Regions from separate parts of the Hymenobacter sp. UYP22 genome, predicted to be linked through region 2. Evidence: riboswitches for the same ligand, from Rfam matches in the RefSeq annotation. Region 2 holds a riboswitch; each other region holds the start of a gene.
What was found. Region 2 has a riboswitch for S-adenosylmethionine ahead of ABIB60_RS02910 (amino acid permease). Riboswitches for the same ligand answer to the same signal wherever they lie in the genome.
Positions count from the first base shown of each region.

Region 1 (7,544 bases), on a different contig from region 2:
TTAAACCATTCGGGGTGCTCGAAATAAATACCGATGGGCTTGGGTGAATTTGCCATGGGATGGAAAATGTGAGAGAAGAAAAAAATGGTGGAATCAGGTTAATAGCCGGGATTCTGCTCTAGGTCGGGGTCGGCTACCAGGTCATTGAAGGGCAGAGGGAATATCCAGCGGCGCTGGTCGGTAACGCCAAGCACGGCCCCGGCCCGGCCGGTGCGCACCAAGTCAAACCACCGGTCGGCCTCGAAGGCAAACTCCACCCGCCGCTCGTTCTCAATAGCGAGTAGCAGAGCGTCGGCAGTAGCGGCGGTGCTGGCCGGCACTCCGGCACGGTTGCGCACGGCGTTCAGGTCGGTCAGGGCATCGGTGAGCTTGCCTTGCTTGGCGCGGGCCTCGGCCCGGATAAGGTACTGCTCGGCCAGGCGCAGCACGTAGCTAGGGTCGTCGCGCTGAGCTGAGCGGCTGTAGAGGTTGCCGTAGGTGACGTTGCTGCCGGCAATAACCGTGGTAGCCAGCAGGGCTGAGCGGCTGCCGCCCACGGTGGGGTCGTTGAGCAGGGCAATGGCGGCCGGTACGGGCTGAAAGTTAAACTGTCCGCCCAGGGCGCTCGGGAACCAGTTGTTCCACATGGAGTTGGCGTCGGAATTGCTGAACGTCAGCTCAAACACCGATTCCCGGCTCAGGAAGGGTGCCGTGGAAATGGTCCGGTAAGGTGTTACCAAGCCGTAATTGCTGCTCCCGATTACCTGAGTGGCGTAGGCTTCAGCATCGGCCCATTGCTGGCGGTAGAGGTGCAGGCGGGCCCGGAGGGCGCGGGCGGCGGCCTTTACGGCCCGGTTGCGAGTGGCAGCCTCGGGCAGTAAGTTTTCGGCCTGAGTTAGGTCGGCCAGCACCTGGTCGTAGGTTTGCTCGCGGGTGCTGCGCCGGATTCCCCGGCCGTTTTCCTTGGTGCGGGTGGGCGTGAGCACCAGCGGTACTCCACCCCAGCCCCGGCCCAAATCAAAGTACACCAGGGCCCGCAGGAAGTAAGCCTCGCCCAGTAGCTGGTTTTTCTCGGTTGCCGTCAGCAGCGGGTCACTGATGCCGGGTAGGGCTGCCAGCACGTTGTTGGCCCCGTTCACGGCCTGGTACATCTGGGTCCAGGCCTCGGTAATGAGCACGTTGTCGGCGCTGAGCTGGTTCTGGTCAATCTGCAGAAACTGGTTCAGCGTACCATTGAAGCGCACATTCTCGCCGGGCAGAAAACCCAGCACCGGCCAGTTGAGCTGATAGTAGGCCTGCACCCGGTCATACACGCCGATGGTGGCGGAGCGGGCACTGCTGGCATCGGTAATGGCCTGGTCGTCGGGGAGCTGCTGCACCGGCGTGGGGTCCAGCAGGTCGTTGCAAGCCGAAATGCTCAGGGTAAAAGCACCCAGCACGGCGGCAAACAGCAAGTGGTATAGCGAAGATTTCATCGAAGTCGGATTCTGAAAACAGGGTGTACTGTCATGCTGAGCGCAGCCGAAGCATCTCTGCCGCTGGCTAACTCAATCGTGTGGACGAAGCGGTAGAGATGCTTCGGCTGCGCTCAGCATGACGGGCTTATATCTTGGTTATAAGCCCACCGTGAGGCCCACCTGGAAGGTGCGGGGCTGGGGCACGGTGGCCCAGTCGAAGTTTTTGGTGTTGCTCACCCCGCTCTGGGAGTTCACCTCGGGGTCCAGGCCGGAGTAGGGCGTGATGGTGAAGAGGTTGGCGGCCTGCACGTACACGCGCAGGGAGTTGAGGCGGGCCCGGCCTACTACCTGCTGGGGCACCGTGTAGCCCAGCGAAATGGTGCGTAGGCGCAGAAAGGAGCCATCCTCCAGGTACCGGTCGCTCAGGTTCTGCACCACGCCGCCGTAGTTGTTGGAGGCCGGGTTGGTAGTCAGGCGCGGAATGTTGGTGATGTCGCCGGGCTTCTGCCAACGGTCCAGCTGTTCGCGCAGGTAGCCGATGTTGCTCTGCGTGCCACCGTGCACCAGGAAGAAGCGGTTCATGTTCATGATTTTCGCGCCTTGCTCGAAGTTCAGGGTGAAGCCAAAATCCAGGCCTTTGTAGCTCACCGAGTTGGTTACGCCCCCGAAATAGTTGGGCCAGGCGTTGCCCACCAGCTGGCGGTCGGCCACCGAAATCTGCCCGTCGCCATTCACGTCCTTGTACTGGGCGTCGCCGGTTTCGGGGTTCACGCCGGTTTGGTGATAAAGCCAGAAGGAATAGAGCGGAGCTCCCTCTTCGAGCCGGAATATGTCGCGGGAGCCGGAGGTAATGGGCGCGGCCAGCTTCTCGATGCGGTTCACATTGCGGGCCACGTTGGCGGTAGTGCTCCACTGCACGGCCGAGGTGCGGGGCAGCCAGTTGGCCGTTAGCTGCACCTCGAAGCCCTTGTTGCTCACGGCCCCGTAGTTTTCCACCACTGAGGCAAAACCCGTTTTGCGCGGCACCGGCACGTTCAGCAGCAGACCCGAGGTGTACTTGTCGTAGTAATTCAGCTCCAGCAGCAGGCGGTTTTGCAGCACAGCTGCATCCAGGCCTACGTTCCACTGCCGGGTGCTTTCCCAGCTCAAATTGGGGTTGGCCAGCTGAAGGGGGGCGGTACCGGGCAAATCGAGGTAGTTGGCCCCGCCCTGCACCAGCCCGCGGGCGGCAAAGTCGCTGATGCCGGCCTGGTTGCCCGTTTTGCCCAAGCTGCCGCGCAGCTTCAGCTCCTGAAACACGTTCAGGTTCCGGATAAACTCTTCCTCGCTCAGGCGCCAGCCCAGGCCCACGGCCGGGAAGTAGCCCCAGCGGTTGTCGGCCCCGAAGCGGGAGGATGCGTCGGCCCGCAAGCTCACATCGGCGGTATAGCGCTGCTTAAAGCTGTAGGTAGCTTTGCCGAAGAAGGATAACAGCCCGGCCTGGGAGCGGGACGAGGAACCCGTTTGGGTAGCGGCCGAGGCAATGCTGGTCAAATCATTGCTGGGGAACTGCTGGCCCGAGAGGCTGGTGCGCTGGAAGGTGTTTTTCTGGATGGTATTGCCCACCAGGGCCTGCAACGAATGGTCCTCGCCGAAATCCACCGAGTAGTTCAAAGTCTGCTCGTTGAGCAGAGTGATGTCGCGGGATAGGAAGGAAGTAGCCGTGCCCCGGGGCTGCCCGGCCAGGATGAGCGTGTTGTTGAAGTTGTTCTCGTACATGTCGTTGAAGTCGATGCTCCAACTGCTGCGCAGGGTCAGGTGCTTGCCGAATTGGTACTGCCCATACACATTTGAGATGACGCGGGAGCCCACCGCATCGTTGTTCAGATTGTCAATCAGGGCCTGGTGATTATCGAAGGAGCCGTACTTGGCGTAAGTGCCGTCGGGGTTGTAAATTGGCAGGTTGGTGCGCGGAAATAGGGCCGAGTTGATGACGCCCACCGGGTTGTTGTCGTTGCTGCTCACGTTGCGGTGGGTGCGCGTGAGGGCCGTACTGGTTCCAATGCGCAGCCTATCGGTCACGGAGTTATCCAGGTTCACGCGCAGGCTAAACCGGTCGAAGTTGGTAGGCTTGGCAATGCTTTCCTGCCGGAAATAGCCGCCTCCGATGTAGAACTGCGTTTTAGCCGAGCCCCCGGCCGCCGACAGCTCGTAGCTCTGGGTCTGGGCCGTGCGGAACACATCAGAAAGCCGGTCGTAGGTTTGCTGCTCCTCGGGTAGGCCGCGCCCCCCGGCGGCCACTGGGCGGTAGGGCAGCTGGGCGGGGTTGCCGCCGTCGTTCAGAAACCGCTCGTTTTCCAGCTGAGCCAGCTCCGGGCCGTTCACCAGCTCGTACTGTTTGGGCGCCTTCGACCAGCCGTGGTAGGTGTTGAAGGTGATGCGGGTTTTGTCGCCGGCCTTGCCGCGCTTGGTCTGGATGAGCACCACCCCATTGGCCCCGCGCGACCCATAGATGGCCGTGGCGTTGGCGTCCTTCAGGATTTCGATGCTCTCGATATCCTGGGGGTTGATGTCGGCCAGCGGGTTGCTGGATACCTGGTTGCCCAGGCCGGTGGCAATCAGGTTGGTGTTGTTGATGAACACCCCGTCCACCACGTACAGGGGGTCGTTGCTGGCATTCACGGAGTTGCTGCCCCGGATGCGGATGAACACCCCGCCGCCCGGCACCCCCGAGTTGGCCGATACCTGCACGCCGGGCGCTTTGCCCTGCAACAGCTGGTCGGGGCTGGCCGCCGGAATGTCCTTCAGCGCATCACCCTTCACCGAGCTGATAGCGCTGGTCAGGGTCTTGCGGTTTTGCTCGCTGTAGCCCGTCACCACCACCTCCGATAGTTGCTTCACGTCGGCTTTCAGGGCCACACGCACCGGGCCGGCGGAAGCATCCACGGTCTGGCTTTCGTAGCCAATGGCGCTAACTGTTAGGGTGCTGCTACCAGGCGGTAGGGTCAGCGAAAAAGTGCCATCGGGGCCGGTAGAGGCGCCTACGGTGGTGCCTTGGACCACCACCGTAACGCCCGGCAAGGGGCTGCGGTCCGTGGCATCTACGATGGTGCCGGTTATGGAGGAGGCGGCCGTCTGGGCGAAACTCGCCGGGGCCAGGCCTGCCACCACTGCTGGCACCGCCAGAAGGGTAGAGGATTTCATACTGCAGAAAAAGCAAGGGATGAGCATGCGCAGCCGTAACAGCAGCCTACTCGGGGGCTGCGCGGGCGCGTTGGGAGGTGAATACCAAAGAGGGCAAAAACCCTGGGGTAAAACTTCCGCTCCTACACCCAGCTTGTGCACAGCCGGGGGCCAGTAGGCCGGCAAGGGGCCGGTGGAACTAGCAGTTTGCGGAGAAAGGAAGTAGGGAGGATCAGGCTATTCCAGAGGCCGAAGCAGTCGGCGCACAGAAAAACCCCGCGGGCATGGTGGGCCCGGGTACGGCGTAGAACAGTGGCGCGCTACCGCTCCGCTCTACCGGCAAGCAAAAAGCAAGAAAGGGTAACCCTATGCCTTAGCAGCCCATGCCCACCATCCGCATACAGACGGCGCCACGCATCAGGCCACAACATCCATGCTGTACGGATGCGCGGGTACGGGTACTGCTGGGGGTGCTGGTGAAGGACTTCACGGCGTTGTTGTTTTTATATGGTCAGGACTTGGCACCGTTCCGGATGTTCCGGGGGTTGTCGGCGGTTCATCGAGCCTGTCTCTCCGCGCCTCTGTATAAAAACAATCCTTTGTGGGGTAAAGAATTGATGTTGCAAATGTACTGGCGCGCTTTTCGAAAAACCAAATTTTTGTTTCAGCGCCGGCTATTAGGGCAACAGTTCCACCTGGGCGTTCGTGCTCAAAATATTCCTTTTTGCTTATTTTAAGCGCTATTTAGGTGTTATAAATACCTGCTTTGTGGGTCTGATTGCCGCAGTTTTTCAATGAAATTATTCTGCTTTAAGAGCCGTCGGGCAACGTTTTGGCAAGCAGCAGGCGTCCTCTGGGCCAGCAGCTGCCAGCAACTGGCTTGTACCCGGCGGGCTCAAGCCAGTTGCTGACATACGCACCGGCCCGCGGGCCAGCAGCTGATTATCCGACCATTGATTGTAACTCGCGCTTCTAGAGCGTGTGGACAGTCGACGAAATGTTTTACATAGCACGTCATGCAGAGCGCAGCGAAGCATCTCGCGTGCTGATGTTGCGAGGGTAAGCAGACTTCCGCACACGAGATGCTTCGCTGCGCTCTGCATGACGTTCCTTCGGCGCGACTGTTCACATAGCCTAGCCGATTATCTACTTGCCATTCATGAAGAAAACCTGTCTTTCCATCCTGTTTGCCGCTTTTTCTTACGCCAGCTTGGCCCAGAAGCCCACCACCGAGGTTATGGTTGTGGGCTGCGACCATCTGAACCAGATTTACAAAGCCGATAAGCCCACCACCGATGTGCTGACGCCCCAAGGCCAGCAGAATATCAGCCGCTTCACGGCCGCCATTGCCAACTACCAACCCGATATGCTGGTGGTAGAAGCCCTGCCCGAGGAGCAGCCCCGCCTCGACAGCCTCTACGCCCTGTACCGCCAGGGTAAGCTGGACCTGGCCACCCTGCCCGGCGGCCGCAGTGAGATTTACCAGGTGGCGTTCCGGTTGGGCAAGCAGCTGCAACTGCCCAAAATTTACTGCGCCAATGCCCCGGGCGGTACATCGCAGGGTATTTTGCGCACCGGCCAGAATATTGAGGTATACCAGCAGGCTGGCGCGGAGCTGAGCAAAGTAGCCGGCGCCAAAAGGGCCGCGCTGGAAGATGGGAGCTTGCCCCTGTACCGGTACCTGGCCGCCATCAACCAGCCGGAGCTGTACAACCTGGTGTACCGGCTGCGCTACGTGACGCCCGCCCGGGTAATGAACAGCCGCTTCACCAACCCCGATGCGGCCGTGGATACGGCCTTCGTAAACCCCCGCTACATTGGGGCGGAGTTGATTTCGGTGTTCAAAAACCGGGACTATAAAATCTACTCCAACATCGTCACGCAGGCCTTGCAGAGCCGCCCGCAGCGGGTGCTGGCGCTGTTCGGGGCCGCGCACATCGGCTCCCTGCAAAGCATCTTCGCCAGTGACCCGGAGTTTCGGGTGATGGAGTCGCGGAAGTACCTGAAGAAGTAAGCCAATGGTTGTGCTATTGGCGTCGGCCATCAGAGCAGGTGAGTATATTCTTTGCCACCTGTTGAAAGAAAGGCATGCGGTGGCGTGAGGCAAATTCCTGAACTGAAATCTGCAGCCGGGATACCTCCGCACTGTCTGTAGTGAAATGCAACCCAGTTAGCCACAGATACACTTGATAGTAATCAAGTAGCCAAGTGTGCGTGTCTAGGGTAAATAGGGCTTGCAGGCCTTCTGGTCTGGTAGTTGTTTGGCCGGTACGCAAATGAGCTACCGCCTCAAAAGCCCGCAGTAGCTCGGCGTATACATTCTGTTGTAGGGCAGCTACCGTTGGAAATGCCGCCCACGTTGTGGCTATCCAATCAGTCAGAGCGGCAAACTGCTGAGTAAGGAATAGTGCCTCCGCTACCAGAAAATGATAACCGGCCGGAAAGAGATTATAAAAATCAGGTAAGGCTGGCGAGGGCAGAGTAGGCTGCGGAATGCTAGCTGCTTCCTGCTGCAACTGCTGCAACAGCGCGTTTGATAATGGCTGATTAGGCGCTTCATACCAAGCTGCCATTATCTGGGCAAACGCTCGTCGTCCCCGGGGAAAGGCGTGCGTTTTGGGGGGCACAGGTAAGGCTAGTAGCAACGGCAGGCGCGTCTGCCAGGCGGCGGTATCTTCGGCCAGAAACTCTCCCAAAAACAAGGTGCAGTGCCCGAAAAGCTGGGCTTCAGGAGTGCGTTTGTGCCGTAGGTATTCCGTCAGTATTTCTCCGTACGCTCCGGTCAGGTAAGCTAGGTCAACAAATGACTCCACAAACAGCTCTTGACCGGCCGGGTGGGCCGCCAACCGCAAAGCCAGCGGGGCGGCCGCGCCAGTAGGAGCAACCGGGCGTGTAACCCGCCCCAGAAAGTAACCCAATAGCAGCCGCTCTGGGTAAGAAAGCAGC
Region 1 covers NZ_JBEPPK010000004.1:234,025-241,568, reverse strand. The annotation lists gene ABIB60_RS09560 (ATP-grasp domain-containing protein) at 1-56, opposite strand, end outside; gene ABIB60_RS09555 (RagB/SusD family nutrient uptake outer membrane protein) at 99-1,454, opposite strand; gene ABIB60_RS09550 (SusC/RagA family TonB-linked outer membrane protein) at 1,593-4,619, opposite strand; SAM riboswitch class I at 5,099-5,190, opposite strand; gene ABIB60_RS09545 (DUF5694 domain-containing protein) at 5,758-6,612, shown strand; gene ABIB60_RS09540 (hypothetical protein) at 6,626-7,544, opposite strand, start outside.
Region 1: another riboswitch for S-adenosylmethionine. It lies ahead of ABIB60_RS09550 (SusC/RagA family TonB-linked outer membrane protein); the one in region 2 lies ahead of ABIB60_RS02910 (amino acid permease).

Region 2 (7,544 bases):
CGGGCGTGCTGGGCGCTATTACGGGGGCGTATTTGCTGGCCACGTTTGGGGAAAAGTACGGCAGCTACGTAAAGCCCTTGTTGGCGGCGTACTTGCTGCTGCTGGGTGTGCGCATCATCTCAAAGGCCTTTTCTAAGCCCGGTCCGCGTAAAAAGCACCAGAAGTTGGGGCTGCTGGCGGCGGCCGGGGGCTTCCTCGACTCGTTTGGCGGGGGCGGTTGGGGCCCCCTGGTTACCAGCACGCTTATTGCCGGGGGCCGCACCCCGCAGTACGTCATCGGCTCGGTCAGCGTCACGGAGTTTTTCGTCACGTTTGCCAGCGCCGTTACGTTCTTCGCCACCCTGGGCATTTCGCACTGGCAGATTATCCTGGGCCTGATTATCGGGGGCGTGGCCGCCGCGCCCCTGGCCGCCCGCCTAGCCGGCCGCCTGCCCGTGCGCTGGATGTTTGTGGGCGTGGGCCTGATGGTAATTGTGTGGAGCCTATGGGCCCTGCGCAAGGTGTTCATGTAGCCCCTGTATTCGTTTGTGCTTCAATGCCAAACCGCCCCACCGGAATGTTCCGATGGGGCGGTTCTCATCTTAGCGCAGAGTTTCACCGGCTATTTATATGCTGTTCGGTTGCAATTCGGCCGGTTGCGGAAGCTCGTCGACCGGCGAATGGACCGGTGGCGGGGAGGTGGCACGCTGCACCATCCATAGCAAGCTCCACAACACCAGTGCGCTCAGCACCACTACCACGGTGTAGGCCCAGGGGTGACCAAAGGCGGCTACCTCGTCGGTGGATTTACCTGCTTTCTGATACAACAGCGCATTAAACGCGAAGAAATTGTTAAGGAAGTGCACACCCATGCACAGCCACAGGGAGCGGGTGCGGTAATACAGCCAGCCCATCAGCAACCCCAGAAAGAATGTAGCTAGGCTTTGCGGCGGATTCATATGCATAACCCCGAAAACAAGGGCCGACTGGCCGATGGCAATCCAAGGACGGGTGGGGAAGTTGCGCAATAGCCCCTGCAATACCACTCCGCGCAGCAGCAGTTCTTCCAATACTGGTGCCACCACGCACAGCATAAGAAACCCAACGACCGGCACTTTCATCAGTTCCCGGTAAGCTTCGCCGGAGGAGAACTTGGGCAGGTGCAGAAAATGAACCAGCGTCAGCACCATGTCGGCTGATACCACCAGCACCGGCAAGGCGAGCAGCAGCCAGCCGGGCACGTGGCCGTGCAGGTTGATACCGGGCCAGCGCACCTTCTGTTTCCACCAGAGAATCCCCAGCAAGCCAGCGTTGGTACCAACGCCCATGAGCAGCAGCGTAACGGGCCGGGTCATACCCAGCAGCTTCTCTCCGACCAGTAAAATGGGCACCCCAACCAGCAACGACAGTAGCAGATACCACCCCAAAAATGCCCAGCTTTCCTTGATAGTTGGATACACTGTAGCCGGCGGGCTGGGCGCCGCCACGGGCGCTTCGATAACAATAGATTCCACAGAAAAACTGAATAGAATGAGAGCCAAAGCTACGCGCAAGGAGCTCAGCAACGCAAACAGCCGAAACCTTACGGTCCCGGCTGCGGCAACAGGCTTACCTGCTAGCTTCTTTTCTTCCTATTCAGCTTTTGCCGGATTACCTAGCTTGCTGTGCTTGCGACCGTAGCCGAAGTAAATGGCCAGACCGATGGCCAGCCACACCGCCAGCCGCAGCCAGGTTTCCCAGGGCAAGGATACCATCATTACCACGCAGGTGAGAATACCCAGAATGGGCACCACTGGCACCCAGGGCGTGCGGAAGCCGCGCGGAGCATCTGGCTCCCGCTTGCGCATAATCAGAATACCCACGCACACCATCACGAAGGCCAGCAGTGTACCAATGCTCGTCATCTCACCCACCACGGAAATAGGCACGAAGCCCGCAAACAGGGCAATAAACAGGCCCAGCAGCAAGTTCGACTGCAGGGGCGTGCGGAAACGCTCATGAATGCGGGAGAACACCGGGGGCAGCAGCCCATCTTTGGCCATGCTGAAAAACACCCGGCTCTGACCCAGCAAATCCACCAGAATTACGGAGGTATAGCCGATGATGATAGCCAGAATGACAGCCGAGGACAACCAGGCGTACGGCGTTTTCTCGATGGCAATGGCCACGGGTGCGGCGCTGTTTTTAAACTCGGTGTAGTTGGCCAAACCAGTCATTACGTGCCCGAACAGTACGAACAGCACGGTGCAAATTAGCAGGGAGCCAATGATACCGATGGGCATGTTGCGCTGCGGATTCTTGGTTTCCTGCGCCATGGTGGCCACAATATCGAAGCCAATAAACACGAAAAACACCACCCCGGCCCCGCGCAAAATCCCGCTCCAGCCAAACTCCCCGAAGGTGCCGGTGTTCTGCGGAATGTAGGGCTGATAGTTGGTGGGGTCGATGTACTGCCAGCCCAAGCCGATAAACACCAGCACCACGGCCACCTTCAGCGTAACGACCAGCGCATTAAACCAGGCTGAGCCCGAGGTACCCCGAATGATAATCATGGTGATGGCCAGCACGATGAGCATGGCCGGCACGTTCACGAAGCCGTGCACCTCACTGCCATTGGCCAGCGTGGCCGTTTCAAAGGGCGACATGACCAGCTGCGGGGGCAGGTTAATGCCGTACTTACTGAGAAACTTAAGCAGGTACTGCGACCAGCTGATGGCCACCGTGGCCGCGCCTACTGAGTACTCCAGCACCAAATCCCAGCCAATAATCCAGGCAAACAGCTCACCCATGGTAGCGTAGGCGTAGGTGTAGGCGGAACCGGCTACTGGTACCATGGAGGCAAACTCGGCGTAGCACAGCGCCGAGAAGGCGCAGCCCACCGCCGCCACCACGAACGAAAGCGTAACGGCCGGGCCGGCGTTGTTGGCCGCCGCAATGCCAGTAAGTGAGAATAAGCCCGCTCCAATAATTACCCCAATGCCAATGGCAATGAGGTTGAAGCCGTTCAGACTTCGTTTGAGCGTTCCGGCGCCGGTTTCGGCCGCCTCCTGCCGCAGCAGTTCCAGTGATTTTCTAAGCATAAAAAGGTACGCCGGACTACGGCCCGGCAGGTCGTAAAAAAGAGGGAAGTAAGCAGATGAAGCGGGCCGCACTACGCTGAAACCGGCGCGGCCACGGGCGTCAGGCAACCAGCCCCAGGCCCGGCTCCGGCACAGTACTAGCAGAGAATAGCGGGCGGGCACCTGGCGGCGCACACGCTCTGGGCTACGGGCTAGCTACAACAACGCGGGCTACAACAGGCTGCGGCCGTACCCAAGGGGCACAAAATGGCGGCAGAAACGGCAACACGGGCTGGTAAGCAGGGCAAAAAGCGCACGGCAACTTGTTTTTATATGGTCAGGAATTGGCACCGTTCCGCAGCTTGCGGGTGGTTGCCGACGCGTCATCGAGCCTGTCTCTCAGCGCCTCTGTATAAAAACAATCCTTCGGCTAAAAAGAATTGATGCCGCAAAGGTAAAGCCGGATTGCTGCCCCCGCAAACAGAGCAAAAAACGGCCTCCATGCGCAGCCACTTCTCTAGTAGCTGCTATGTCAGGCATGGGCTGGAAACCCTACCTACTGACTGTCATCTTATGACACCCAAAGCCGTCTAAAAACCCGCGACGCAGGACGCAGACTGAGGTTTAATCGAAAAATTTAAATTTTTACGGGAGGCTGTTTTACCCTATTGGCACCAAAACTGGCACCGGACTTGCAAATGCTCCATCAGCAGCCCGCTTGCCAGTCCGGACGGTGGCGGGCCTCTCCACTCAACTACAACTCCTTCACCATAGCCTCATGAAAAAGCTCCTCGTTCTTCTGACCGCCTTCTCCTTGTCGGCCGCTGTGGCCTCGGCCCAAACCACTCCGGTGAAAGCCGCCCACGGCCAGCACATGAAAGGTGGAAAAATGCAGGGCACCAAAACTGCCAAAACCCCTGAGCAGCGCGCCGACCACGCCGCCCAAAGCCTAACCAAAAAGCTCGGACTTTCGGCCACCCAAACCCAGCAGGTGCGCCAGCTGCACCTCTCCCGGGCCCAGCAGATGCAGGCGCACAAAGCCCAGGCCGGCACAGCCGCCCCCGCCGACAGAAAGCAGCATCACGAGGCCATGAAGGCGGAGAAAGCCCAGTATGAAGCCCAGCTCAAGCAAATCCTGAGTGCCGACCAGTACGCCAAATACACCCAACTCCAAGCCGATAAAATGGCGAAGCACAAAGCGCACCGCCAGGGCATGAAGCCGGGCCTGAAACAAGGCAAAAGCTAGCCTCCCCTACTTTCTCTCTCCCAGCAGCCCCGATGGTTTCCGTCGGGGCTGTTTGTTGGTGAGGAGGCGTAGCCATGCTGCGTTGGAGCATAGGGAGGCTGCCTGGGTCCGTTGTTCCAGCGGCAACCACGAAGGACCACGTTTCTACGCCTGATCCGGCAAACGGCCCTGCTCGGCAAACCAGCGCAGGCGGTAACACATAATGGCCGTTTCGCCGAGCTGCACGAGTAGGCGGTAGTTGGCCACCGCGCCCACGGCAGCCCCTATCACCGGCACCAGTTGGGCCAGTTTCGCCAGGTCAATATAGTCGCGGTACTCCTGCTGGAAGATGCGCCAGTCAAATGATTCGGCCGTCATGGTGGCTTCCGTGGTGGGCCAATCGGCGAGTTGCCGGTAGGTTTCGCGGCGGGTGTACTGGCTGCTGAAGGCTAGTTGGAAGATGTGCAGCAGATACAGCCGCTCGGGGAAGCTGCGTACATCGTGGCCGTACAGGGCGGCAATGTCAAACAGCAGTTTGAGTTTGATGCCTAGTAGCAGCGGAAAATCGGCGAGGCCCAACAGAAAGCCGCCGGCCCCGGTTACGCCGCCTTCCAGGGCCGCCGTGTTTCGGTATGCCCGGATGCGCGCCCGTACCCGCTCTTCCCGCTCCTCCAGTGTACCCTCCGGCACCGGCCGCTGGGTGGTATACGTGGAGCCAAACAGTACGCCCTGCACCATTTTCTGGATAGCCACGGTAATGGCCACATGCACTTTTTCCGGCAGCAGCGCATTCAGCCGCGCCTGCACCCGCCGCGTTACGCGGTTCAGGAGCGTGGGCTTTTGCTGCATGCGGCGCTGCCAGGCGCGCAGTTCGGCTAGGGCTTTTTGGTCAGCGGGATTCATAACTCAGGAATGGCATTATATAATTCGTCGGCATCAGCTACGTATAGATCAACAAACTCACTAAATGAACCTGCCACAACCCTGTACCAGTTCGCAGCGGCAATTTCAACGACAGTACAACTGGCTTCTTGCTCCTCAAATAAAAGCCCGTACCACCAGCACTTATGCATATAGTCGGCGAACAGTAAGCATTTTCTGCCTTCCAGAGCCGGTATTGAAGGCTCCGGCATAAAGTCGGTTGATTGAGAATAAAGCTCTAATTCATTTAGCGAATAGAAGTAAAATCCATTCTCATCTGCACCAATTGAAGTATACGGGTCCATTCCATTCGTCCGCTCAAGATATAGCCGAAACTCATGTGGCAGCGTAATTCCCAGCTTTTCCTCAAATCGGTCTAACCCTGCAACTGAGCAGCCCGGTTGAGCGTGCAGCTTCTGCTTTTCCCAGTGCCCTAACAATTCATCTAGCCACCGCATCATTTCAGCGCGTACATGCGCTCTATCATTTCCACCACTTTCAGGCCTTCCAGCGCATTGGTGGTGGCCTGACCGCGCTGACGGAGGGTGTCCACCACGTTGTCGATGACGTGGACGTGGTTGGCGGCGGAGCCCTGGTAGTTGCCGTACTGGTTGGCCGGATTGGTAGGCGGCAACTCGGGCAGCTGGTAGTCCCGCAGATGACAATACTCCACTTTATCCATGTACTGCCCGCCGAGGCGCAGGCTGCCGTGCTCGGCTACCACCGTGAGGGAGCTTTCCAGGTTTCGGTCCCACACGGCGGTACTGTACTGCAGGGTGCCGCTGCCCCCGCCTACCAAGTCAAACAGAAGTAGGCCACTGTCCTCAAATTCGGTCAGGTGCTGATGGTTGAAGTTGCGGAAGCGGGCCGAGACGTTGGTGATGTCACCGAACACCCAGTACAGCAAATCCACGAAATGACTGAACTGCGTGAACAGGGTGCCGCCATCCAGGGCCCGGGTGCCGTGCCAGCTGCCAGGGGTGTAATACCGCTCGTCGCGGTTCCAGAAGCAGTTGAGCTGCACCAGATGTACTTGCCCGAGGCGGCCTTCGCTCACCACCTGCTTCAGCCAGGCCGCCGGGGGTGAGTAGCGGTTTTGCATCACCCCGAATACCAGCCGCCCGCTCTGCTGCGCGGTGTCAACCACTGCCTGCGCATCGGTGGTGCGCAACGCCATGGGTTTCTCAATGACGACGTGCAGGCCCGCCCGCAAGGCTTGCTGCGCCTGGGCCGCGTGCAGGCCGTTGGGAGTAGCTACGGTAAGCACTTCAGCGGCAGGCCCCTGGGCCAGGTACTCCTCCAGAGAAGCGTAGAACGGCACCCCCGGAAACGCGTGCGTTAGTTCGGCGGCCAGCTCCGGCCGGGCATCTACCAGGGCCACCAGCTGCGCCTCCGGGTGCCGGGCTACCAGCGCGGCGTGGCGGCGGCCAATGTGGCCTACGCCGCAGATAACAAAACGAACCGGGGAAAGAGCAGCGGAAACAGGCACTGGATACGAATTGAAGGATAGGGCCCGCAAACTGCGAAAAAACGGCCGGTTGTGCGCAGGTGCGGCGGGTTGCAGTACCAGATGAGTTGCCGCTGGAAGTGGCCTCGGCGGGGTAACTCGTGTACCTTCCTCCAGAGTTGCGGTTGTATCTTTCGAGTCCCTATGCCTATTACTACTATTGCCGGCCTCGAGATAGACCTTGTGCGCAAACGCATGCGCAGCCTGCGCCTGACGGTGTACGCTGGCGGCCGAATTCGGGTGGCCGTGCCGTTGCAAACCCCAACGGCAGCCATTGAGCAGTTTGTGGCCGCCCGCCACGCCTGGATTCAGAAGCACCAGCAGCAATTTGCCGCCCGGGAGCCACGGCCCAGCCTGCAGTACATTTCCGGCGAGCTACACCCGTACCTGGACAAGGCCTACGAGTTGCGCGTAACCAGCGCCCCCGGCCGCGCCCGGGTAACGCTGGATGAGGCTACTGCCCACCTGTACTTGCATGTACCAGCTGCCAGCACTGCGGCCCAGCGCGCCGCTGTACTGGCGGCCTGGTACCGGCAGCAGCTAAAACAGCTGATACCGGCGCTGTTACGGCAGTGGGAGCCAGTGGTGGGTAGGGAAGCGGCCAGTTGGGGAATTAAGCAGATGCGCACCCGCTGGGGTACCTGCAACATTGGGGCCCGCCGTATCTGGCTGAACCTGGAGCTAGCCAAACGCCCATTGCCCTGCCTCGAATACGTGGTGGTACATGAGCTGACCCACCTGCACGAGCGGCTACATAACGCCCGCTTTTGGAGCCTGATGGACCAGTTTATGCCCGACTGGCGCACGCACAAAACCGAGCTAAACCGCGTCCATCTGGCTCCTGGCACCCCCA
Region 2 covers NZ_JBEPPK010000001.1:674,011-681,554, forward strand. The annotation lists gene ABIB60_RS02900 (TSUP family transporter) at 1-512, shown strand, start outside; gene ABIB60_RS02905 (CPBP family intramembrane glutamic endopeptidase) at 606-1,493, opposite strand; gene ABIB60_RS02910 (amino acid permease) at 1,611-3,059, opposite strand; SAM riboswitch class I at 3,365-3,457, opposite strand; gene ABIB60_RS02915 (DUF4890 domain-containing protein) at 3,817-4,284, shown strand; gene ABIB60_RS02920 (EcsC family protein) at 4,429-5,166, opposite strand; gene ABIB60_RS02925 (SMI1/KNR4 family protein) at 5,163-5,645, opposite strand; gene ABIB60_RS02930 (Gfo/Idh/MocA family protein) at 5,642-6,673, opposite strand; gene ABIB60_RS02935 (M48 family metallopeptidase) at 6,836-7,544, shown strand, end outside.

Region 3 (7,544 bases), on a different contig from region 2:
GACGGCGCGCTACCTGGTTATTGGCTGCCTGATTGCGGCGTTTATTGACGTGAGCTGGTCGGAGTTCTGGCTGATTTTTGGCCGTAACCTCACTTACAAGGTTATTCTGCTAATTGCCATTACGCCCGGCGGCGCGGGAGTTGCCGAGGGTGCCTTTCCCACATTCTTCGGTAAGTTCATCGGCACGCCTACCATGACCAATTTTATGGTCTTGCTCTACCGCATCGTCACGTATTACTTGTACTTGGTGTTAGGGGCCGTGTTCCTGCCTCGTTGGGTTACGCGCATCTATGGCAAGCGAAAGGTTGAGCAGGTAATGCACTCGTAGACTGCCATTCCGAGCAAAAACTGTCATTCCGAGCGAAGTGAGGAATCTGGAGTTACCGTAGCAACGGCCTAGGCTGAGTGGACAGTAACGCTTCTTACTACCAACTGGAACGTCAGGCAGAGCCGGAGGCGAAGCATCTCGCGTGCTGATGTAGATAGTAGCCCCAACGTCAGCACGCGAGATGCTTCGTCTCTGCTCGATTCGCAGAATGCTCTGCATGACGTGGCGTTGTTTAGCCTTGCTTACTGTCCACACAGCTTAGCCCAGATTCCTCGCTTTGCTCGGAATGACACGTTTTATTTGGTGGTCTTCAGGGTCGGAGCAGCCTCAACCGGCACGGGGCGCTGGTAAGTTTGCCAGAAATCCGGGCGGTTTGAAACTTTGCCAACCTGCCAAATACCCGTACTGTCCCCGCGTAGCTCGGGCTGGGCATTAGGGTCGGGCACTTCAGCCGCCGACACGACTACTGGCGGCGCGTAATACACGTCGCAGGTTTTCTGGTTGTAAAAATGCCGGCCGCGGCCACTTAGCATGTGCCCAACCTCCAAAGCCTGCGCTACGCTGGCACTGGCATAGTAGCGGCCGGTGCCAGTCTGCTGATACGTTACCACGTGCGTGGTTCGGTGGTCTTGGTACACCGCATTGAAAAAGTGACGGATGTTGCTTCTAGTGCCGTAGTATTTGTGCGCTATGGCGTTTACTTCCGCCGTGTCGTGCTGCCAAAGGCTTTCATAGCGCACCACAGCGTAGTCCTGCTGACGCACGTATATTTTGCCCGAGTAACCCTGAATAAAACCCATCCCGGTAGCTCGGTGGCTGGCCTTCTTGGCCGCAAAACTGAGTACGTAGTATGCTTCTTCGCCCCGTTGTTCTATGCTATCCAGTTGCACTCGGAAGCGGCTTAGAGTGGCCGATTTAAACAGCGGCGAAACGCGCACCGGGTCAAAGCCCCCGGAAAAGCCGTAGCCTGGCTCACTGTACGCGTGGCCGTCAGCCTTCGTCGTTGCCTCACGTTTTTCCTGTACCTGTATCACCGGCCGCTTTTCCAGCATCAAAAAGCCGCCCGCCCAATGTTGGTAGCCCGCAGGCGTCCATTGCCGGCCGGTGTATTCCAGCTCATGACGCAGCGTATCGAACCCCATAATGCGGCGGTGCACGTACAGCTCCTGGGCATAGTCCTGCCGCTCGTAGTTGGTTTCAATGGCCTTGATAACATTCTTCATGATGCGCTTTGGGTCCTGCGACTGGGCACTCACGCGTACATCGGCCAGGGCAAAGGCCGCCGGAACCAAGCGCACATGTAGGGCCGTAGCGTGCTGCGCCGCTAGGGTAGCCGGTTCGTAACCGATGCTGCTCACCTGCACTTGCTCCCCCAGCCGGGCCTCCAGCCGGAACCGGCCTTGCGCGTCCGTAACGGTGCCGGCACTGCGGGCGGGTAGGGCCACCGTGGCGAAGGGAACTGGCTGGCCGGTTTTGCGGTCGAGCACTGTGCCAGTGAGCGTAAGCGCAGCACTGGTTTTACCGGCTATTGGGCGCACATTGGCCCGTTGCCGGCTTAGCACGGCGGGCGGAGCCGCAGCGCCTACAGCCTGGCTGGGCGGGGCGGCAGCCGTCGGCAGCACAGGCTGGGGCGGGGCTATCGTTTTCAGATAGAGGAGCCCATCAATTGCCTCACTCCAGGGGCCGGAAATCGGCAGAAATTCAAACGCATAAGTGGTTAGCCGGCGGCCCGGCGCGTCGTGCTTCAGGCTCACAAAGCTGTACTCCTGACCTTGAGCCAGCAGTTCGGCCTCCAGTGTCCCGAGAGCCGGAGCCGGGACGGATTGATGTTTACCCCAGTACCCAAACCCATGCTTACCACTACCGGCTACTGTACTGAACACATACACCGCATCCGTTCCCAGCGCGGCCTTCACGGCTTGGCCCATCGGGCGAAATCCTTTTAACTCTTCCTGATCCAGTCCGGCCGTGGTATTGGACAGGTGCCCGATGGCGCCCCAGCAAATCACCTTTTCCTGGGGATGGTTGCGCAGGTACCACAGCAGGTTATCGGCCATTTGGGCGTCGCGGGCGTTGCTGTCGGCGGCCTTAAACGTGGCCGAATCTTTGGCACCAGGGTCGTTGGAGGCGTAGTCCTGGGCCAGGGCCTGTATACTCCGCAACTGTTGCAACCAGAAACCAGCCCGCTCCCGGCGTTTAGCGTCCGGGCCAGCGGCTACTTTATCCAGGATTTTTCGCGCCTTGCCAAGCTGCATCTTGAAGAAAACCAGCTGGTGCGAAGGAGGAAAGATGTTGTGCTCTCCCATTGTGCTGATGCACTCATCCAGGTAGTCGTAGGCAATATCGGAGCTACCTTTTTCGGGTCTCAGAAAGGTTTCCAGGTCGTCCAGCATATCATCGTGCCCCCAGCCCACCTGCGAGTCGAAGCCGGCTACGTGCAGCTTGCCCTTGCCCAGCAGCGGCAGCAGCGCCTGAAACTCCTGGGTTTCCGTCCAGACCGGGTACACGGAAGCGGCAATGGCGGCCGGAACCGGAGCGCCCGCCTGAATTGCCCGCTCGGCCTGATCTAACGGATATAGGCTGCTTTCAAACGCCACGGTGGTAAAGCCCATGCGCTCCGCCAGAAACCGGATCAACCGGACTTTGGCCTCGGTAGCCGTACCCACGCCATGGGTGGGCTCGCCCAGCATGACTACCCGCGCCGGACCAATTTCCTGCCGTAAAAACTCCAGGTCACTTAAGTCAGCGTCCGTTGGGTTGATGGTGCGCACCGGGTAGGTTTTGATTGGCGCAACGGCCGCCGTAGTACCGGGCGCATTTTGGGCCAGTAGCGGCCCGGCAAGCATACTTAGCAAGCCACTCAGGGCCAGCATTCGGATAGAAAACATAGGAACAATAGTATGTAGTTGATCAGCAAGCTACATACTTCCGGTAAAATGCATCAAAAAAGCCCTTCTGCACTGGGCAGAAGGGCTTTTTTGAGTTTTTTGGACTGCTATACAAACCTAGCAGCGGGGTTATTCTTTTTCGAGTTTCAGCTCAGCACCGGTAGGAGCTTTGAGCGTCAGCTTGTCATCGGTGAGGGTAACTACATCAAACGTGTTGCTTTGGGCAGCGCCGTCGGGAGTCATGGTGATTTTTTTACCAGCTTGGTCGAAATCGTACTTACCGTTTACGGCACCAGCGGCGGAGGTCATGTTGTACTGGCCGTTGGCGAAGAAGGTGATACGCTCGTCTTCCTGCGCATCAGTCTGCTTTACTTTGTCGCCGGTGGAGCTCAGCTCCTTGTCGGTTTTCCATACTTTGCTTTGGGCACCGTACAGCATATTTACACCTTCTACTTTGCCCTCTTTGCTGCCGCAGGATGCAGCCGTGAAGAGAACCAACAACACCAGCAGGCTGGCCAGGAGGCGGAAGGGAGAGGTCAGGGTTTTCATGGGGAGAGTGAATAGGGTGAAGGATGTGGCAAACTCAACGGCGCAACGGCCGATAATGCGTCTAGTACGGAACCCCGCCGCAAGATGTTTGCCCGGCGGATGCCTGCTCCAGCGGAACATAGTGCAGCTACAACCTAATGTCTGCCACGGCGTAAGAAGCATCTGACTGACTGCCAACCCGGCCGAACGTCGGTGCTTCCCCTCCCACTCTTAACGATTCTACTCCTATGGGACTGTTTGATTTTCTCTCGAACGACGGCGAAAAGAAACCTGTTGAGCCAGCCGCCAAACCTGCCGCCGGTGGTGCTACCGACTTTTTCGGCAACGCCAACCAGCCCGCCGCTACCGAAGGCGAAACCTATACCGTAGTAAGCGGTGATTCCCTTTCGAAAATTGCCCGCAACCACTACGGCGACGGCACCAAGTGGCACCAGATTTATGAGGCCAATAAAGGCATCATTGGCTCCGACCCTGACAAGATTGAAGTAGGCCAGGTGCTTACCCTGCCCAAAGCTTCCAGCTAAGGTTAATTCTTTAAAATATGCAAGAAAGCCGCTCTTATAAGAGCGGCTTTTTTTGTGCGCCAGCCCCCTTGCTACTCGCAATAACTCAGCCTGGCTGTTCACTGGAGCTATTGGCTTATACAGATCAACTTAGTCACTGATTAACTTCGCCCGGCATATCTACCTTCTCTTTTATCTATATTACCCGCTTATTAACAATGTTTTACGCATAATCTCATCCGTTTATAAAACGACATTAGCCAGAAAAAATAATTTCAGCATTTTCCCCAATAATGCTTGCAGATATCAAATCTGCGTTTATACCTTTGCACTACCAACTCGGTACTCCTCCGCTCGCGGCGGGGAAGTTCTCATAGGATTTATACAGAAGTGGCGAGAGAACAGGCTCCCTGACCCACTGGCAACCTTCGACCGCGCGAAAGGTGCCAATTCCTGCCCGACCAGCCATCCGGCGGCGGGGCATATAACTCAGGAGTACCATGGAAAACACCCTCGCTTTCGCCTTTTCAGCCCCTACCGCCTCAGCCGCCATTGCGCCTGCTGTTTCGTCGTGGGTTTTTTGCGTTGCCCCGGCTGCCTCAGCCGCTACCGGCCGAATGCGAATGCGCTGCTGTAGCAGCGCGTGTTGTTGCTGTTGCTAGCCGCAAGCCCGGCCCCGCAGCCCTCTTCCCTCCCAGCCTAGCTTCGGCCCGAGCCGAAGGTGCCTGCTACTAGGCATCCGGCAGGCAACCCACGCGTTACCAACTTCATCGTCAACAATTTGGCATGAACAACGCGGCCTTATTCCCCTCGCGGCGGCTCTGCCTTTCAGGTTCTCTTCCTACCCCCAACGTCTTCAAACTCAGCCCTGCCATGTCCACGCAGAACTTCCATTTCGAGACCCTCCAACTCCACGCCGGCCAGCAGCCTGACCCCGTAACCGGTTCCCGCGCCGTACCCATTCACCAGACTACCAGCTACGTGTTCAGGAATGCTGAGCACGGCGCTAACCTGTTTGCCCTGAAGGAGTTTGGCAATATTTATACTCGCCTGATGAACCCGACTACCGACGTGTTCGAGCAGCGGGTGGCGGCGTTGGAAGGTGGTGTGGCAGCCCTGGCGGTATCCTCGGGGCAGGCAGCGCAGTTTATTGCCCTCAACAACATTTTGCAGGCCGGCGACAACTTTGTGAGCACCACGCACCTGTACGGCGGCACTTACAACCAGTTTAAAGTGGCCTTCAAGCGTTTAGGCGTTGAAGTCCGTTTTGCCGATGGCGACCAGCCCGCCAAGTTTGAGGCCCTGATTGATGAGAAGACCAAGGCTATTTACCTGGAAACCATCGGTAACCCCAGCTTCAGCATTCCTGATTTCGAGGCTATTGCCGCCATTGCCCGCAAGCACGATTTGCCGCTTATTGTGGACAATACGTTTGGGGCCGGCGGTTACCTGTTCCGTCCTTTGGAACACGGGGCCAACATTGTGGTGGAATCGGCCACGAAGTGGATTGGCGGCCACGGCACCAGTGTGGGTGGCGTAATTGTGGATGGAGGCACCTACGACTTCGGCAACGGCAAGTTCCCGCAGTTCACGGAGCCATCTGATGGGTACCACGGGCTGATTTTCAACGACGTATTCGGCAAAAACGGCCCGTTTGGCAACATCGCCTTTATCATCCGGGCCCGGGTAGAGGGGCTGCGCGACTTTGGCCCCTCGCAGAGCCCGTTCAACTCCTTCCTGCTGCTCCAAGGCCTGGAAACGTTGAGTCTGCGGGTGGAGCGCACCGTGGAAAACGCCCTGCGCGTGGCCAACTGGCTGGAGCAGCATCCGCAGGTGGAAGCCGTGAACTACCCTGGTCTGAAAAGCAGCCCCTACCACATCCTGGCCCAGAAATACCTGAAGCGCGGCTACGGTGGGGTACTCACTTTTGCCATCAAAGGCTCCAAGGAAACTGCCACCCAGTTCATTGATAACCTGAAGCTGGTCAGCCACCTGGCCAACGTAGGCGACGCCAAAACGCTCATCATTCAGCCCTCGGCTACTACCCACCAGCAGCTTTCGGAGCAGGAGCAACGCGCGGCCGGCGTGTCGCCCACGTTGTTGCGCCTATCGGTGGGCATTGAGCATTTTGAGGATATCCGGGCCGATTTGCAGCAGGCATTTGACGCGGTGCGCAACGCCGCCTCGCCCAACACCCACAGCACCCTACTGCCCGAACCCGAAACTGAACACGCTGCACCGCTGGAAGTGTAAAACTATGAGAGGGGTTGAAGCCGCCGAGGGCAGGTGAGAGAGCCATCGGCGGCACAACTTCCAGCACGCAGCGCGGGCCCCCATTCCCGGGCTTACGAGAGAGACTCCGGGAATAGCAGGGGTGCCCGCACCTAGCCGGGGCGGAGCCGGGTAGAATTCGACTCCGCCCGCGGGCTAGTTTTTGATTCATAGCATCTAGGTAAGATCAGAGCGTCATACTCCTTCAAGCTCAGCATGGTGGCTTTTTAGCCCCATCCTACCCTACTGCATTCCTTTAGTACTCCTACACAATGCCTTCCGAAGATTCCCACGTGTTTCGTCTGCCTCGGCCGCTGCGGCTGGAAAACGGGGCCGTGCTGCCGCACGTGGAGGTAACCTACCACACCTACGGGCAGCTGAGCCCCACCCGCGACAATGTGCTGTGGGTGTGCCATGCCCTCACGGCCAACTCCGATGTACAGGAGTGGTGGCCCGGTTTGGTAGGTCCTGGCTGTCATTTTGACCCGAGTGAGTGGTTTATCGTGTGCGCCAACGTGCTGGGCTCCTGCTACGGCACTACTGGTCCGCTCACCCCAGACCCCACCAGTGGGGAAGCCGCCTACCAGCAGTTTCCGCTTATTACCATCCGCGACATGGTGGCGGTGCACGAGGCGTTGCGGGAACACCTGGCCCTGACGCGTATCCATACCTTGCTTGGGGGCTCCTTGGGTGGGCAGCAGGCCGTGGAATGGGCCGTTCAGCGCCCGGCCGTATTTGAGAACTTACTACTGTTAGCTACCAGTGCCCGGCACTCGGCCTGGGGTGTTGCCTTCAATGAAGCTCAACGGCTGGCCATCTTCGCCGACCCAACCTACCAGCAGGCTACCCCGGCGGGCGGGGCGGCGGGTTTGCGGGCAGCGCGGGCCGTGGCCTTACTCAGCTACCGCAGCTACGGCGCCTACGGCAGTACCCAAACCGACCAGAACGAGGCCAAAATCACCGATTTTCTGGCCAGTTCTTACCAGCGTTACCAAGGCGACAAGC
Region 3 covers NZ_JBEPPK010000002.1:173,216-180,759, forward strand. The annotation lists gene ABIB60_RS04190 (lysylphosphatidylglycerol synthase transmembrane domain-containing protein) at 1-328, shown strand, start outside; gene ABIB60_RS04195 (erythromycin esterase family protein) at 625-3,216, opposite strand; gene ABIB60_RS04200 (lipocalin family protein) at 3,346-3,765, opposite strand; gene ABIB60_RS04205 (LysM peptidoglycan-binding domain-containing protein) at 3,993-4,289, shown strand; SAM riboswitch class I at 4,646-4,759, shown strand; gene ABIB60_RS04210 (O-acetylhomoserine aminocarboxypropyltransferase/cysteine synthase family protein) at 5,142-6,521, shown strand; gene metX (homoserine O-acetyltransferase MetX) at 6,812-7,544, shown strand, end outside.
Region 3: another riboswitch for S-adenosylmethionine. It lies ahead of ABIB60_RS04210 (O-acetylhomoserine aminocarboxypropyltransferase/cysteine synthase family protein); the one in region 2 lies ahead of ABIB60_RS02910 (amino acid permease).

Region 4 (7,544 bases), on a different contig from region 2:
TGATGCAGTCGTCCTGCTTGAAGTGAGGAATGGCGGCTTGCGCCATCCAGATGTAGCCGAGAATGTTAGTATCGAACGTGCGGCGGATTTGCTCCTCCGAAATATCCTCGAACTTCTCCTGGGCCATCTGGAAGGCCGCGTTATTGACCAGAATGTTGAGGCCACCTAACTCGGCGCGGGTGCGGCGCACGGCTTGCTTGCACTGTTCCGGGTCACGCACATCCAGCTGCAGCAGAATGCACCGGCGCTGCTGAGCTTCTATTAGCCGTTTGGTTTCCTCGGCATCTTCCACGTTTTCGTTGAAGAGAACAGCCACGTGAGCTCCTTCCATGGCAAACGCCACTGCTACCGCCCGCCCAATGCCCGAGTCGGCACCGGTTATGAGGGCAATTTTATCCTGCAGCTTGCCAGCCGCCCGGTAGGTACTGAAGCTCATGCCGGGCTGCAGCTTCATGTCGGCCTGTTTGGCGGGGTAGGGCAGCGTTTGGGCGTGCTGCTTCATGTCCTTGGCCGTGGGGCGTTTCACGGGCTCAGGCACTTCGGCGGCAACTTTGGACGCCTGTTTGGCGGCGGGCGTAGCGGCCGTTTTGGCGGCTTTGGCGGGAATAGGATTTGCGGGAGTGGCGTCTTGTTTAGGAGTCGCAGCTTTCTTTGCAGCCATAGCGGAAGTGGTAAGGAATAGTGCTGAGCTTATGCCTTACGCGAAACTGCTGAGGTTGTTGAGCCTTGGCCAAATTGATGTACGTACACGCGGCAGCTCAGGCTATTACTGCACTATTACTTCCACCCGACGGTTTCGAGGCCTCTGCTCTGGCTGGCGGTTATCGGCCACCGGCCGGGTTCCCCCGTAGCCCACGGCCGTCAGCCGCACCGAATCGATACCCTGCCGGACCAAGTAGCGACGTACCACTTGGGCCCGCTGCTGGGAGAGGCGCAGGTTCAGGTGGGCCTCGCCCACGTTATCGGTATGGCCGGCCACTTCCAGGCGCAGAGCGGGCTGACGGCGCAGGGTCTGGGCCAGTTCGTTGAGCATGGGCTGGCTCGAAGGCAGCAGCTCGGCGGTGCTCTGGGTGAAGTACAGGTTGGGTAGTTCCACGGCCGCGCCTTTGGCCAGGTTGCCCAGCTCCGCCAGCGCCGGCCGGTCATTCTTAGGCGGGCGCGGCCGGCTGGCCACGACGGGCCGGGGAGTTGGTTTGGTAGTCAGAACGGGCGTGGGTTTTGGCAACGGTGCGGGCGTGGGGCGCGGGCGGTACCCGATGACCAGGGCCGCCTTTACAGGCGTAGACTTGATACGGCCCCGCCGGGCGACCAGATAGGCCGCCGAATCAGCAGCGTTGGTGAGTTTAACCCGCACTGGCCGCGCCGACCAGAGGTAGCGCGTTGGAATGGGCTGAACGTTGGATTGGCTACCGAAGAAATCCACCATCGACGCGTCGGGCCGCTGCCAGGCCAGCAGCAGCCGGGAGTCCAGCGCGTTCTGATAATACTCCACCCGCAGCGCATAGCGCTTCCCGGCCTCCATCCGCACGCGGGCCTGTCCCTTGGTAAAGTACTGGTCGCGCCAGGAGTCGAACAGCAGCTGGTTGTCCAGCCACACCCGCACGCCGTCGTCCACGGTCAGGTGCAGCACGTACTGGCCCGTCACGGGGGCTTCCAGAAACCCCGTCCAGCGCACCGAGAAATGCTCGGCCGGCACGCCCGGGGCGGGCGGCAGCTTGCGCCACTCAAAATCCAGCTGGTTGTCAATGCGCGTCAGTACGGCCCGCTCGAAATTCTGTCCCCGGTAATACGTGCCCGTCAGGCCGCGCGGCGTCAGGGTCTGGGCGGGGCTGAGGAGCGGTGCCAGGAGCAGGGCGGCAACCCCGGCGGCATAGGATAGTGGTAGCATGATAAAAGCGGAAGTGATAAGGAAGACCCAAGCTAGGCAAACTGCCTTTCATTTCAACGAAGCACTCAGCGCATCATTGTCCCATTCCACCAAACGCCCTGCTCTGCCGGCCCGGGCATAGGCCGGGCCCGGCCAAGACAGCAGACGCCGCCCCCCCTCGCCTGCCCAGTTCAACTCGGCGGCCCACTCCTGCGTACACCCCGGTACCTCTCCCGTAACTAACAAACCACCCCATCCCATGGCTGACAAGAAAGAAACCTCCGCCAAAAAAGACCCCTGCTGGAAAGGCTACGAGCAAGCCGGTACCAAGAAGAAAGACGGTAAAACCGTGCCCAACTGCATCAAAAAGGACTAGCTACCTCACTACTCCTTGCTTAGAGCCCGGCCGTGCCAACGGCCGGGCTTGTTGTTTTTAGCGGCTTGCGCTGTATCTTCGCTGTGTTACTTATCCAGAAAGACCGAGGGATTGGGCCCAATGACGTCTTAGCAACCTGAAATAAAACAAGGTGCTAACTCCCTTTTCAAGGCCTTTGCGGGCCTTGAAAGAAGATAAGTACGGAACCGGCCTCCGCGCCCGGCTCTTTCTGGATAGGCACTTTTCGCCGCTGATTTTCCTTAGAAGAGCCGATATGCCGACCGTTCTCACCGCCTCCGCCCGCCCCGACTCGCCCCTCTACGACATTCTGCGCCAGCGCGTCCTGGTGCTGGACGGCGCCATGGGCACCATGATTCAGCGCCACCCGCTGACCGAGGAGGACTTCCGGGGCACCCGTTTCGCCGACCACTCGCACCCCTTGCGCGGCAATAACGACCTGCTTAGCCTCACCCGCCCCGACATCATCAAGGGCATCCACGCCGAGTACTTTGCCGCCGGGGCCGACATGGTGGAAACCAACACGTTCAGCGGCACCACCATTGCCCAAGCCGACTACGCGCTGGAACACGTGGTATATGAGTTGAACTACGAGTCAGCTCGGCTGGCCAAGGAAGCCGCCGACGAGTTTACCGCTCAGAATCCGGCCAAGCCACGCTTTGTAGCCGGGGCCATTGGCCCCACCAACCGCACGGCCTCCCTCTCGCCCGACGTCAACCGCCCTGGCTTCCGCGCCGTGACCTTTGACGAGCTGGCCACCGCTTACCACGAGCAGGTGCGCGGCCTGATTGACGGCGGCTCCGACGCGCTGCTCATCGAAACCATCTTCGACACGCTCAACGCCAAAGCCGCGCTGTACGCGGTGCAGAAGTTCTTCGACGAAGGTGGCCGGGTGGTGCCCGTCATGATTTCCGGTACCATTACGGATGCCTCGGGCCGCACGCTGAGCGGGCAGACGGTAGAAGCTTTCTGGAATTCCATTCGCCACCTGCCGCTGCTGAGTGTGGGGTTGAACTGCGCCCTCGGGGCCGACCAGCTCAAGGTGTACATCAAGGAGTTGAGCCGTATTGCCGACGTACACATTTCCGCTTACCCCAACGCCGGTTTGCCCAACGCTTTTGGCGGCTACGACGAGTCGGCGCAGGAGTTTGCGGGCGTGGTAGAAGGCTACCTCTCCGACCGGCTCGTGACGGTGGTGGGCGGCTGTTGCGGGACCACGCCCCAGCACATTGCCGAGCTAGCCAAGCTGGCCGAAAAGTACGAGCCGCGCCCCTTGCCGGAAGTGCCCCAGGCCACCCGCCTGAGCGGGTTGGAGCCGTTCGGCATCACCGGGGAAAGCCTATTTGTGAACGTGGGTGAGCGGTGCAACGTGACCGGTAGCCGCGCTTTCGCCCGCCTCATCCGTACCGGTGCCTACGAGCAAGCCCTGCAAGTAGCCCGCGACCAGGTGGAAGGCGGTGCTCAGGTGATTGACGTGAACATGGACGAAGGCATGCTGGATTCCGAGCAGGCCATGACCACGTTCCTGAACCTCATTGCCTCGGAGCCCGACATTTCGCGGGTGCCGATTATGATTGACTCCTCGAAGTGGAGCGTGCTAGAAGCCGGCCTGAAATGCGTGCAGGGCAAGAGCATCGTCAACTCCATTTCGCTGAAGGAAGGCGAGGAAGTGTTCAAGCAGCGCGCCCGCACCGTGCGCCAATACGGCGCGGCCGTGGTGGTTATGGCCTTCGACGAAAACGGCCAGGCTGACTCCTACGAGAAGCGCATCGAAATCTGCCAGCGCAGCTACGACATTCTGGTGAACGAAGTCGGGTTTCCGGCCGAGGATATCATCTTCGACCCCAACATCCTGACCGTGGGCACCGGTATGGAGGAACACCGCAACTACGCGCTGGACTTCATCGAAGCCGTCCGTTGGATCAAGCAGAATCTGCCCGGCGCCCTCACCAGCGGCGGCGTCAGCAACATCAGCTTCTCGTACCGCGGCAACGATGTGGTGCGTGAGGCCATGCACTCGTCGTTCCTGTACCACGCCATTCGGGCCGGCCTGGATATGGGCATAGTGAACCCCAGCCAGCTGGCCGTGTACGACGAGGTGCCCAAGGACCTACTGGAACTGGTGGAAGACGTGCTGCTTAACCGCCGCCCCGATGCCACCGAGCGCCTCGTGGACTTCGCCGACACGGTGAAGCAGAAAGACAAAGTGGAAGTGGTGGCCGACGCCTGGCGCAGTTTGCCGGTGAAGGAACGCCTGCAACACGCTCTGATAAAAGGTCTTACTGAGTTTATCGACCAGGATACCGAGGAGGTGCGGCAGCTGGTAGGCCGCCCGCTGGAGGTGATTGAAGGCCCATTGATGGCCGGTATGAACGTGGTGGGTGACCTATTTGGCGCCGGCAAGATGTTCCTGCCCCAAGTGGTGAAATCGGCCCGCGTGATGAAGAAAGCCGTAGCCTATCTGGAGCCCTACCTGCTGGCCGACAAGCAAAGCGGCGACCGGCAAACCGCCGGCAAAATCCTGCTGGCCACCGTGAAAGGCGACGTGCACGACATCGGCAAGAACATCGTGGGCGTGGTGCTGGCCTGCAACAACTTCGACATTGTGGACCTGGGCGTGATGGTGCCGCTGGAAACCATCCTCGACGAAGCCCAGAAGCAGCAGGTAGATGTCATCGGGCTAAGTGGCCTGATTACGCCGAGCTTGGATGAAATGGTGTACGTAGCGCAGGAAATGGAGAAGCGCGGCCTCAAAACCCCACTGCTCATTGGCGGTGCCACTACCTCGCGCCTGCACGCCGCCGTGAAGATTGCCCCCAACTACAGCGGCCCCATCGTGCACGTGAATGATGCCTCCCGCTCGGTGGGCGTTGCCGCCGCGCTGCTGGGTTCCGCCGATGTCGAGTACGCCCGCACCGTGCGTGAGGAGTACCGCCAGCTCCGTGAAGACTACGCCGGCCGCCAGCGCGAGAAAAACTACCTCACCATTGAAGCCGCCCGCGAAAATGGCTTCAAGGCCGACTGGGAAACCACGCCCATCGTGAAGCCGACTTTCCTGGGCACCAAAACCCTGGAAGACTACGACTTGGCCGAGCTAGCCGAATACATTGACTGGACGCCGTTCTTTCAGACATGGGAGCTGAAAGGCCGTTACCCCCGCATCCTCACCGACGAGAATGTGGGCGAGGCCGCCACCCAACTCTTCAACGACGCGCAAGCCATGCTCAAGCGCATCATTGAGGAGAAGCAGCTCACGGCCCGCGCCGTGCTGGGGTTCTGGCCCGCCAACACCGTCGGCTACGACACGGTGCAGGTGTTCAAGGACGATACCCGCCAGGAAGTGCAAACCGAGTTTTTCACCCTGCGCCAGCAAAGCGAAAAAGCGGCCGGCGTGCCCAACCTAGCTTTCTCTGACTTTGTGGCGCCGCGCGAAACCGGTCGGGCCGACTACATCGGGGGCTTTGCCGTGACGGCGGGTATTGGCATCGAGAAACACCTGGAGCGGTTTGAGGCCGAGCACGATGACTATTCCAGCATCATGATGAAGGCCCTGGCCGACCGCCTCGCCGAAGCCTTTGCCGAGCGCCTGCACCAGCGCGTGCGGGAGGAGTTCTGGGGCTATGACCCGGCCGAAAACCTGTCTAACGAAGACCTCATTCAGGAGAAATACAAGGGCGTGCGGCCCGCTCCCGGCTACCCCGGCTGCCCCGACCACACCGAGAAAATCACCTTGTTTGAGTTGCTCGACGCGGAAACCAAAACCGGCATCCGCCTCACCGAAAACCTGGCCATGTACCCGGCCTCCTCAGTGAGCGGCCTGTACTACGCCCACCCCGACTCCCGCTACTTCGGGCTTGGCCGTATTGGTCAAGACCAGGTAGCCGACATAGCCGAGCGCAAGCACATGCCCCTGCCGGAACTGGAACGCTGGCTGATGCCTAACCTGAATTATGAGCCGGCGGCTGTGCCTGTCCCGACATCCCAAGGCTGAAGCCCTGGGCTACGCAGCGCGCATTTCCGCCCTCCAATAATCTCATCAATCCTAGCCCGCTGACTAGCCCAGGGCTTCAGCCCTGGGAGACTCGCGCCAGCAGTATGAAAGTAACCGAACACCTGACCCGGGCCAACGGCAAAACGCTGTTTTCCTTCGAGGTCCTACCCCCCAAAAAGGGCGAAAATATTCAGAACCTGTTTTCGAATATTGAGCCCCTGATGGAGTTCAAGCCGCCGTTTATTGACGTTACGTACCACCGCGAGGAGTATGTGTACCGGCAGCACCTCAACGGCCTGTTGGAAAAGAAAACGGTGCGCAAGCGGCCGGGCACAGTTGGCATTTGCGCTGCCATCAAAAACCGCTTCGACGTGGATACGGTGCCCCACCTAATTTGCGGTGGCTTCTCGAAGGAAGAAACCGAAAATGCCCTGATCGACCTACACTTCCTCGGTATCGACAACGTGCTGGCCCTGCGCGGCGACCCCATTAAATCGGAGGGTGTGTTCAAGGCCCACCCGGATGGGCACGGCTACGCCTGCGACTTAATCGGGCAGGTGGCCGACCTCAACAAGGGGGCGTACCTGGATGAGGAGCAGGATGATGTGTGGGCTACCAACTTCTGTATTGGTACGGCTGGCTACCCCGAAAAGCACTTCGAATCACCTAACTCGGGGGCGGATATCCGCTACCTCAAGCACAAAGTGGACCGCGGCGCCGAGTACATCGTGACGCAGATGTTCTTCGACAACGAGCAGTTCTTCAACTTCGAGAAAAAGTGCCGGGCGGCTGGCATACTGGTGCCCATCATACCAGGCCTCAAGCCGCTCACCACCAAAAGCCAGCTTACGGCCCTGCCCCGTTCGTTCTACCTCAACCTGCCCGACGAGCTGGTGGATGCCGTGCACCTGGCCCCCGACAACGCCGCCGCCCGCGAAATCGGGATTGAGTGGTGCATCAACCAGAGCCGCGAGCTAATGGCCCACGGCGTACCGGTGCTGCACTATTACAGCATGGGCAAGGCCGAGGCGGTGCGCCGGGTGGCGGCGGCACTTTTTTAGGAGTGCTGTTGTGAAAGATGAAGTTGTGCCTCGTTCTTTACCTGGGCGGCCGGGCTTAGCGTACTGTAAGGGCGCCTGTTCTTTCCCATTTCACCTTTCACAAATTCACACTTTGAATTCCCTCGACGACCTGTTCAGCCGCCTGCGGGTTGCTACCTCGCCCACAGAAATTGAGGCCCTGCAGGACGGAATCTGGCAGTTGTGGCTCACTACCAACCACCCGCTGCTCGA
Region 4 covers NZ_JBEPPK010000002.1:518,017-525,560, forward strand. The annotation lists gene ABIB60_RS05660 (SDR family oxidoreductase) at 1-661, opposite strand, end outside; gene ABIB60_RS05665 (PA14 domain-containing protein) at 767-1,888, opposite strand; SAM riboswitch class I at 2,331-2,444, shown strand; gene metH (methionine synthase) at 2,518-6,252, shown strand; gene metF (methylenetetrahydrofolate reductase [NAD(P)H]) at 6,357-7,313, shown strand; gene ABIB60_RS05680 (tetratricopeptide repeat protein) at 7,426-7,544, shown strand, end outside.
Region 4: another riboswitch for S-adenosylmethionine. It lies ahead of metH (methionine synthase); the one in region 2 lies ahead of ABIB60_RS02910 (amino acid permease).